2 regions of the Exiguobacterium sp. s102 genome follow, and region 2 is predicted to be linked to the other one. Evidence: riboswitches for the same ligand, from Rfam matches in the RefSeq annotation. Region 2 holds a riboswitch; the other holds the start of a gene.

What was found. A riboswitch is a leader RNA that binds a small molecule or an ion and turns the genes downstream of it on or off. The one in region 2 is predicted to bind S-adenosylmethionine.
Region 1: linked by a shared signal. The riboswitch ahead of KNQ02_RS13905 (alpha/beta hydrolase) and the one ahead of mtnK (S-methyl-5-thioribose kinase) in region 2 are both predicted to bind S-adenosylmethionine.

What each region holds. Positions count from the first base shown of each region.
Region 1 is NZ_JACSML010000007.1:61,701-65,913, reverse strand. It holds gene KNQ02_RS13915 (DedA family protein) at 1-419, opposite strand, end outside; gene KNQ02_RS13910 (thymidine kinase) at 602-1,219, shown strand; gene KNQ02_RS13905 (alpha/beta hydrolase) at 1,402-2,160, opposite strand; SAM riboswitch class I at 2,221-2,323, opposite strand; SAM riboswitch class I at 2,539-2,643, shown strand; FMN riboswitch at 2,796-2,940, shown strand; gene ribD (bifunctional diaminohydroxyphosphoribosylaminopyrimidine deaminase/5-amino-6-(5-phosphoribosylamino)uracil reductase RibD) at 3,099-4,145, shown strand; gene ribE (riboflavin synthase) at 4,130-4,213, shown strand, end outside.
Region 2 is NZ_JACSML010000005.1:132,371-136,583, reverse strand. It holds gene mtnA (S-methyl-5-thioribose-1-phosphate isomerase) at 1-606, opposite strand, end outside; gene mtnK (S-methyl-5-thioribose kinase) at 603-1,772, opposite strand; SAM riboswitch class I at 1,848-1,950, opposite strand; SAM riboswitch class I at 2,155-2,256, shown strand; gene KNQ02_RS12815 (2,3-diketo-5-methylthiopentyl-1-phosphate enolase) at 2,337-3,527, shown strand; gene KNQ02_RS12810 (2-hydroxy-3-keto-5-methylthiopentenyl-1-phosphate phosphatase) at 3,524-4,183, shown strand; gene KNQ02_RS12805 (methylthioribulose 1-phosphate dehydratase) at 4,180-4,213, shown strand, end outside.

The DNA of each region.
Region 1 (4,213 bases), on a different contig from region 2:
GCGAAAACCCGAAACGGCATCTTCGAAACACCGGCAAAAAAAGCGGACAGTTGGCGAAGGCCAGGTATGTAGTAACCGATAATCAAGACCGACTTGCCGTAACGAAGAAAGCCGGCTTCTGCCGTGACAATGTGTTTTTCAGAAATGCGAAACTTCGGTCCGATTCGATGAAGCAACGGCATTCCGAGTTTCAGACCAAGCAGGTAGCTGATCGTCATCCCGATACAGCTTCCGGCGTAAGCGGCGAGAATCGTTCCGATTAAGGGTAAATTACCTTGATGCATCCAAAAACCGGACATGATCAATAACGTTTCATCCGGAACAGGAAGCCCGATGATCCCCCCGGCTAGAAGGATCGCAAGTCCGAATGAACCATATTGATGAAGCACTTCATGTAATATGTGATGGATCGGGAACACCTTCCTTCATAAATTCTTCTTCTATAGTGTACAGGAAATGAGGACTGGTTAAAACGACAAGGTGGGGAATCATGGGAATGAACGGATGGATTTTTGATTTCGAGAAGTCAACTCTTTTCCTTATATTCGATTCGGGCTATACTCGTTAAAGTGACTAATTTTAGAGGACGGTGTCTGCAATGATGCATGTAATAAATCAGTATGGTTGGATTGAAGTGATTTGCGGAAGTATGTTCTCTGGTAAGTCGGAAGAATTGATTCGACGCGTTCGCCGGGCTCAGTACGGGAAGTTGCCGGTCCAAGTGTTTAAACCGGCAATCGACGACCGTTATCATGAAGAACATGTCGTCTCGCACGTCGGCAACTCTGTCATCGCGGTACCGATGGCGACGAGCCGTGATGTGTACGCGGCAGTCGCACAAGAGACACAAGTGGTCGCGATTGACGAAGTTCAGTTCTTTGATGATGAAATCGTCGATGTCATCGAGGCCCTCGCGCAGGACGGAAAACGTGTCATCTGTGCCGGACTCGATCAAGACTTCCGGGCGGAACCATTCGGTAAGATGCCGGAACTTCTCGCACGGGCAGAGTTCGTCACGAAACTGCAGGCGATCTGCCTGTCGTGCGGTGACCCGGCATCGCGGACGCAACGTTTAATCGACGGTCGACCTGCCAACTACAATGATCCAATCATTTTAGTCGGCGCGTCAGAGTCGTATGAGCCGCGTTGCCGCCACTGCCATGAAGTGCCGGGGAAATCGCAAGCCCTGCAACAATGGAAGAAACAGCAACAGAACTGATGAAGTAAACGAAGGACTGATTCATCAGTCAGGACCACATCAATCAAATGGCCGATACTCCCATCGTTTCAAGGGGGCATCGGCCATTTTTTTGCGCATTCATATTGTTCTGGACGGCTTAGTCGATGCTTGAAACACGCATCGAAACAGTCTTCATCCCTTGCTTTTGCGCAGGAAAGACATCAACCGGTGTGGGTCAAACGACTATATTGGTGCACAAAGTGTGTTGCCTCGCGGACAATCGTTTCTTGATCGTAATCGAGGGTCGCGACATGATAGGAGTCAAGCAGGCAATAGCTCCGTTTGTCCGTCGAACCGATGACTTGATAAAGGTAATCCGAACTTTCAGGCGGGACGACATGGTCTTCGGCAGAATATAAAATAAGTGTTGGAATCTCGATGGCTGGTAAGAGTGGACGTGTCTGGTCAATCAAGGTCAAAAGTTCCGATGCGCAGACGACAGGGACCTGGTCATAGATGATTTCAAACGCTTCACGTTTAATGTCTGGGGTACTTTCTTTTAAGTAGCGTGGACAGTCTTCAAAAGATAATGCTTCATAGGCAGGAATCGCTAACGCTGCATTGATCGTAATCAATCCGTCAGCAGGTAATCCTTCCGCGACGAGTGCAAGGGCAAGTGTCGCACCCATCGATTGTCCGGCGATGAAAATGGACGAACAATGATTGGTTAAGACGTCGAACCCTTGGCGGAGGCTTTGTTTCCAATCTTCAGCAGTCGACGCTTCGAAATCACGGATGCTCGTCCCGTGTCCGTCGAGACGCGGGGCATACACGGTAAACCCTTGGGCGGCAAACTGCTCTCCGACAGTACGGACGCTTTGAGGGGTTGCGTTAAAACCGTGAGACAGTAAAATACCGATTGGACCTCGTTCAATCAAAAAAGCTTCTGCGCCAAACAGGACGGGTGATGATGAATTCATAAAGGGTTCCTCCTTCTATTAAAAAACTCGTAGTGCTTTAGGCGCACTACGAGATTCTCGTAAGTATCATCCAAAGCATCGGCTTTGCTGGTCGGAGCACCTTGCATGTTGCAGGTTGCCGTGGGTTCGTAGAGCCAGATCTCTCGCCCACTCTTGATATATCGTATAGGAATTGTCGGAATAATCATTGTGAAGAGGATAGCATTGATTGAAATACGTTGTCAAGACGTCAAAAAGAAGTCGAAATTGATAAACTGGGTAATTTGGTTTAATTTTGAAAATATGGTTGACTTGAGAAAGGAATCCCCGTAGTGTAAGCATTAGATTCACGACATAAGAACGACTTGAAACATCACACATATGAACTTCATACCGTAGCACTTATCGAGAGAGGTGGAGGGACTGGCCCTACGAAACCTCGGCAACAGACTTCTTACGTCGTACTGTGCCAATTCCGTCAGACGTTTGTCTGAAAGATGAGCGGAGCGGATTCTGCCTTAGTGCAGATGGAAGGATCCTTTTCTTTTAAGAGAAGGGTCCTTTTTTTGATGTTTTCCTAAAAAAAGAGAATGAAATACAATTCATTTTGTATTTTAGAATGACCTGTGCTAGTCTTGAGCTGTATAACTCAATAACCAGTTCTTCGGGGTAGGGTGAAAATCCCAACCGGCGGTGATGCGATTGATAAATCGATGAGCCCGCGACCTGCAGTGTACGCACTGTGGCTGACTTGGTGAGACTCCAGGGCCGACGGTAAAGTCCGGATGGGAGAAGGACGAAACAATGCGCTTGCTGCCATTTTCTGAAAAAATGTTTTCAGGGAAAGGTCTGTTTCTGTATGTGTAAAAACAGAAACGCGAGACGCTTATTTCGTCAATCCTTCAATCACGACGCCCCTTTTACAGGAGGCGTCTTTTTTATTGAAAGGAGCGGAAAAAATGGAAACATTCATGAGTTATGCGATGCAACTAGCACACATGTTAAACGGTCAAACGAGCCCGAATCCGAGTGTCGGCTGCGTCATCGTCAAACAGGGGCGGATTGTTGGTTTTGGGGCCCACCGTTATGCGGGAGGACCCCATGCCGAAGTCGAAGCGCTCCTCATGGCAGGTGAAGCAGCACGCGGAGCCGATCTCTACGTGACACTCGAACCGTGCAATCATCACGGCAAAACACCGCCGTGTACGGAAGCGATTCTAAAAGCCGGCATTGCGCGCGTCTTTGTCGCGACAAAGGACCGCCACGCGCTCGTCGCAGGAAGCGGTATCACACGTCTCCGTCAGGCGGGGATTGACGTCGAAGTCGGTCTACTAAAAGACGAGGCAGTGGCACTGTATGAACCATTTTGGACGGCGATTGAACGAAAACGTCCGCATGTCACAGTGAAAGTCGCCCAAACGATGAACGGGACGATTGCGACGGGTGAACAACGCTTTATCACTTCGGAAGCGGCACGTGCTGACGGACGGCAGTTACGCGGGATACACGACGCGATTCTCGTCGGAAGCGACACGGTGATCATCGATGACCCGGCACTGACGTTGCGCAGTTCGACCGGCATCGAACCGGTCCGTGTCATTGTCGATCGCCGCGGGCGCCTGACTGAAACATTCCAAGTCTTAAACGATGGCTTGAATCCGACGTACTGGCTGACGGAACAGCCACGTACGATAGAGCGCGAGAACGTGACGGTTTTCGTCGGGGCGTATGCGACACCGGACCAAATCCTCGAACTTTTATATGAACAAGGTATTCGCAGTCTGTTGATTGAAGGCGGTCCCACGATTCAATCCGCATTTTTAGAAGCGGATCTCGTGGATACGATCGAACTCTATCAGGCACCGTCCCTCTTCAGTAGGACCAAGTCTCTGACGACGGAACAGGACATCGAAGACCGTTTTGATTTAGTGAAAATGAACCAAATCGGACAAGACGTCCATCTCCAGTATGTACGAAAGGAGAGGATGACATGTTTACCGGATTGATTGAAGAACTTGGCACAATAAAACGGAAAGTCCCCCGTCCGAACGGGCTGGCGCTCGAAATTGAAGCG
Region 2 (4,213 bases):
CCATGTCGTCAAGCGCGCCCCCTGCAACAAAGGCCGGGTTTCCGACGCATAGACGGATAACGGGATGCCTTGTTCCTTCGCAAGATAAAACGGGGCCAGTGCCGTCCCGTACGCCGCTGTCGCAATCGATCCGGCGTTACAAATCGTCAACACCCGGTCTCCCGCTTGAAACAGCTCCAACGCATGCACACCGATTTGCCGTGACGTCTTGGCATCGGCTTCATAAAGGGCAATTACTTTTTGTTCCAGACGTTTCGGCAGTTCCTCGAGCGTTGTGCTCGAAAGGATAAGCTGATTGAGCGCATCGAGTACGTTCCGCAAATTGACGGCGGTCGGCCGGGTCGCCAGTAACTCCGCCGATACCGTCAACAGTTTTTGTTTGACCTCGTCAAGCGATCCCGTCGTCCGGAACGCTTCCTGCACGAGGACGAATCCACCGAACAGACTGATTGCCGGCGCCCCCCGGACACGAAGTTGTTTAATCGCCTCAACCGCTTGCGCCAAATCATGAATGACTTCGTACCGTTCTTCTTGCGGGAGACGGGTCTGATCAAGGATCTTTAAGCACGCCCGCTCATAGATGACACTACGGATAAACTCGCTCATCGGCTCAATTCCTCCGTCACGTCAAAATTCCGGAGATCGGTAAACGTCTTACATTCGCCGCGCCGTTTAATCAATGCCGTCCCGAGGCGTAACGCATGACGTTTCCGTTCAAGGCGCGTCGCAGCATCCGGAATTTGTTCCAAATCAGCGACCGGTGCCAAACCAATCGTCCGCCGGATCAGTTCACAACCGGCGAAACCGAGCGCGTCTTGGAGAATTGTACTGAGGACATCATCGACAAGCCCGGGTACCGTCCGGAAAGGTTCGACGGCTTCCCGTTCCCACAGTGCCGTGAACGTCGAAGCAAACGTCAGCCAGAACGTATCGATATCCTTCACCCGCTTCTCCCGCAACTCAGCATAGTTCGGATACGCCGCAAAGCAGAGGTGGGCAATGAACTGACCGACATCAAACCCGAACGGTCCGTAAAAAGCGAACTCCGGATCGATGATTTTCGTTTCGCCCGCCGAAGCAAAAATGCTTCCTGTATGTAAATCTCCGTGTAATAAGGCCTCCCCTTTCGTGATGAACAACGTTTCGAGCTTCGCGACTTCCCGCTTCAGTTTTTCGTCCTGCCAGAGCTGCTGTACGTCTGTTTCCAAGCCGCTCTCGATGTTGTTTGTTTCCGCGTCGTAAAACGGATCCGTAAAGATTAACTTTTCCGTAATGTCGCATAAATCCGGGTTGTAATAGTCACGTGCGACCTGTTTTTTTCCGACCGGACCGAGCGCAAAATCTGACGTGAAAAATAACGTCCGTGCCAAGTAAGAACCGACATGTTCTGCAAGGAGCGGATACGTTTCGCCTGCGAGCAATCCCGTCCGAACGATTTGCAGGTGCGACAAGTCCTCCATCACTGTATACGCTTCTTCATGACTCGCATGAAAGACCCGTGGAACGAATGGCGTCGCGTATTTTGCGAATTCCTTCAGTGCCAACTGTTCGATCCAGGCCCGCTCGAGTGACAAGGGCCAGCTTTCCCCGACGACTTTTGCATAAGGTAATGCCTGCTTCAAGATCAAACGTTCTTTCCCTGCCTGAATCCGAAAGACTAAGTTCAAGTTCCCGTCGCCGATTTCTTCTGCCGTCGCTTCTTCCTGTCCGATGAGTCCGAGTTCCCGGACACGTTTAATGGCGTCCTGTTCTGTAAATGCTTGATATGCCATCTTGCTTCCCCCTTCATTTCTACACAAAAAACGCCGCTTTTCGTCATAGAAAAGAGGCGCGGGGTATCATCCGTCCTCTTATCTCTCAGACGAATGTCTGTTGGATGTAGCACCGTGCCGGATGGTCGGTTGCTGCGGCGTCTTCGGGCCAATTCCCTCTGCCAACTCACGATAAGAGTCATATGTGGTTGTTGTGTTCGATGTTGATTCGAATATTACGCCCGTCTTAAATCATCTGTCAATTCCAATTTTTAGTGAAAAACCATTTAAAAGACCGCCATCTATAGAAGCGGATTTCAAAAAAAATAAATTTTCAAAAAATTATTTGACATCACGTCCATCTCATGTAAAAATTGCAATTAGATTTCACAATTTCATCCAATTCTTATCAAGAGCAGACGGAGGGACGAGCCCTATGATGTCGCAGCAACCGACCAGTTGGCACGGTGCTAATTCTTGCAGCTAACACGCTGACAGATAAGAGTCCACGCGCAATTTTTCATGGTCTCTTGTCATTGACGAGGGACCATTTTTGTATTTTTTAACAAGGGAGAGACGACGATCATGGCGTACATTACCGCAACTTACCAACTCGGCGTGACCGATCAGTTACCAAAACGGGCAGAGCAAATCGCCCTCGGTCTGACGGTCGGCTCATGGACCGATTTGAATCACTTGGAACAACAACAGCTTGAATCCTTTAAAGGACAAGTCGTCCATACGGAAGAACACGACGGAAAAGGGTATGTCACGATCCGTTATCCGGAACACAACGTCTCACGAGACTTTTCGGCGATTTTGACGACCGTCTTCGGCAAGCTGTCACTCGACGGTCAAATCAAACTGACGGATCTTCAGCTTCCCGCTTCATTCACACCGGATTTCCCCGGTGCTAAATTCGGCATCGAGGGCGTCCGCCAATTGATCCAAGTCCATGATCGCCCCCTGTTGATGAGCATCTTCAAAGGCGTCATCGGACGGGATCTCGTTTTTTTACGGGAACAACTGGAAGCCCAGCTCGCCGGCGGGATTGATCTCGTCAAGGATGACGAAATCTTATACGACAATCCGCTGACACCGGCACTCGACCGGGCGCGGATTGGACGGGAAGTCCTCGATGCACACTATGAACGGACCGGTAAACGGGCCCTTTATGCGATTACATTGAGTGGTCCGGTCTTCCGCTTGAAAGAGCAGGCGAAACGACTGGTCGAAGCCGGAGCGACAGCCCTCCTGCTCAACACGTTTACATACGGGCTTGATGTCTTGCGGGAACTGGCAGCCGATCCGGAAATCCCGGTCCCGATCTTTAATCATCCGGCGTTGAGCGGTGCCTTGATCGCCAGTCCCGAGTACGGGATTGCCGCCCCGGTCCTGCTCGGAACGTTGCCGCGGATTGCCGGTGCCGACTTGACACTGTTCCCGTCGCCGTATGGGAATGTCGCCCTCGCCAAAGACTTGGCCCGCGGGATTGCCGTCGAAGCGACCCGAATCGGTGAGACCAAAACAATTCTCCCGGTCCCGTCCGCCGGAATCCACCCGGGTCTCGTCGCCCAGCTTGTTCGTGATTTCGGCGTCGATTCCGTCATCAATGCCGGAGGCGGTGTCCACGGTCATCCGCAAGGTGCTGCGGCCGGAGTCATCGCTTTCCGCCAGGCACTGGGCGCAGCACTGGCCGGCGAATCACTGACAAGTGCCGCCCACCGGCACGAGGAATTACGTGTCGCTCTCGATGCTTGGGGGATCACGAAATGACGATCCGGATTTTATGTGACTTTGACGGAACAGTAACGGAGCACGATAATATCATCGCCTTGATGCAGGAGTTCGCTCCGCCGGAAAAATTTGAACCGTTAAAACAAGGTGTGCTCGACCGGTCGCTCTCGATTCAGTCCGGCGTCGGACAGATGTTTCAGCTGCTTCCGTCCAGTCAAAAACAGGACTACATTGATTTCTTGATGACACGGGCGGTCATTCGTCCCGGCTTCGACACCTTACTCGCTTTTGCCAAATCAAACGAGATTGATTTTTCCATCGTCAGCGGCGGGATCGACTTTTTTGTCCAGCCGATTCTTGCGGATGTACTGACGGACGAAGCGATTTATTGCAACGGCAGTGACTTCAGCCAGGAGACGGTTCGAATCGAATGGCCGCATGCCTGCGACGCGGCCTGTACAAATCAATGCGGCTGTTGCAAAACCTCGATCGCCCGGAAGCTGAAGCAGAACGGTGACACGATCATCGCGATCGGCGACTCCGTAACAGATTTTGAACTGGCTAAGCAGGCGGATCACGTTTATGCACGGGATTATCTGATCACGCTATGTGAACAGCACGGCATCCCGTATACGCCGTTTGAAAACTTTCATGACATATTGAATCATCTGCAGACAAAGGTGGTGTACACATGACCTTCTTAAAACGATATGAAGAATTACGTG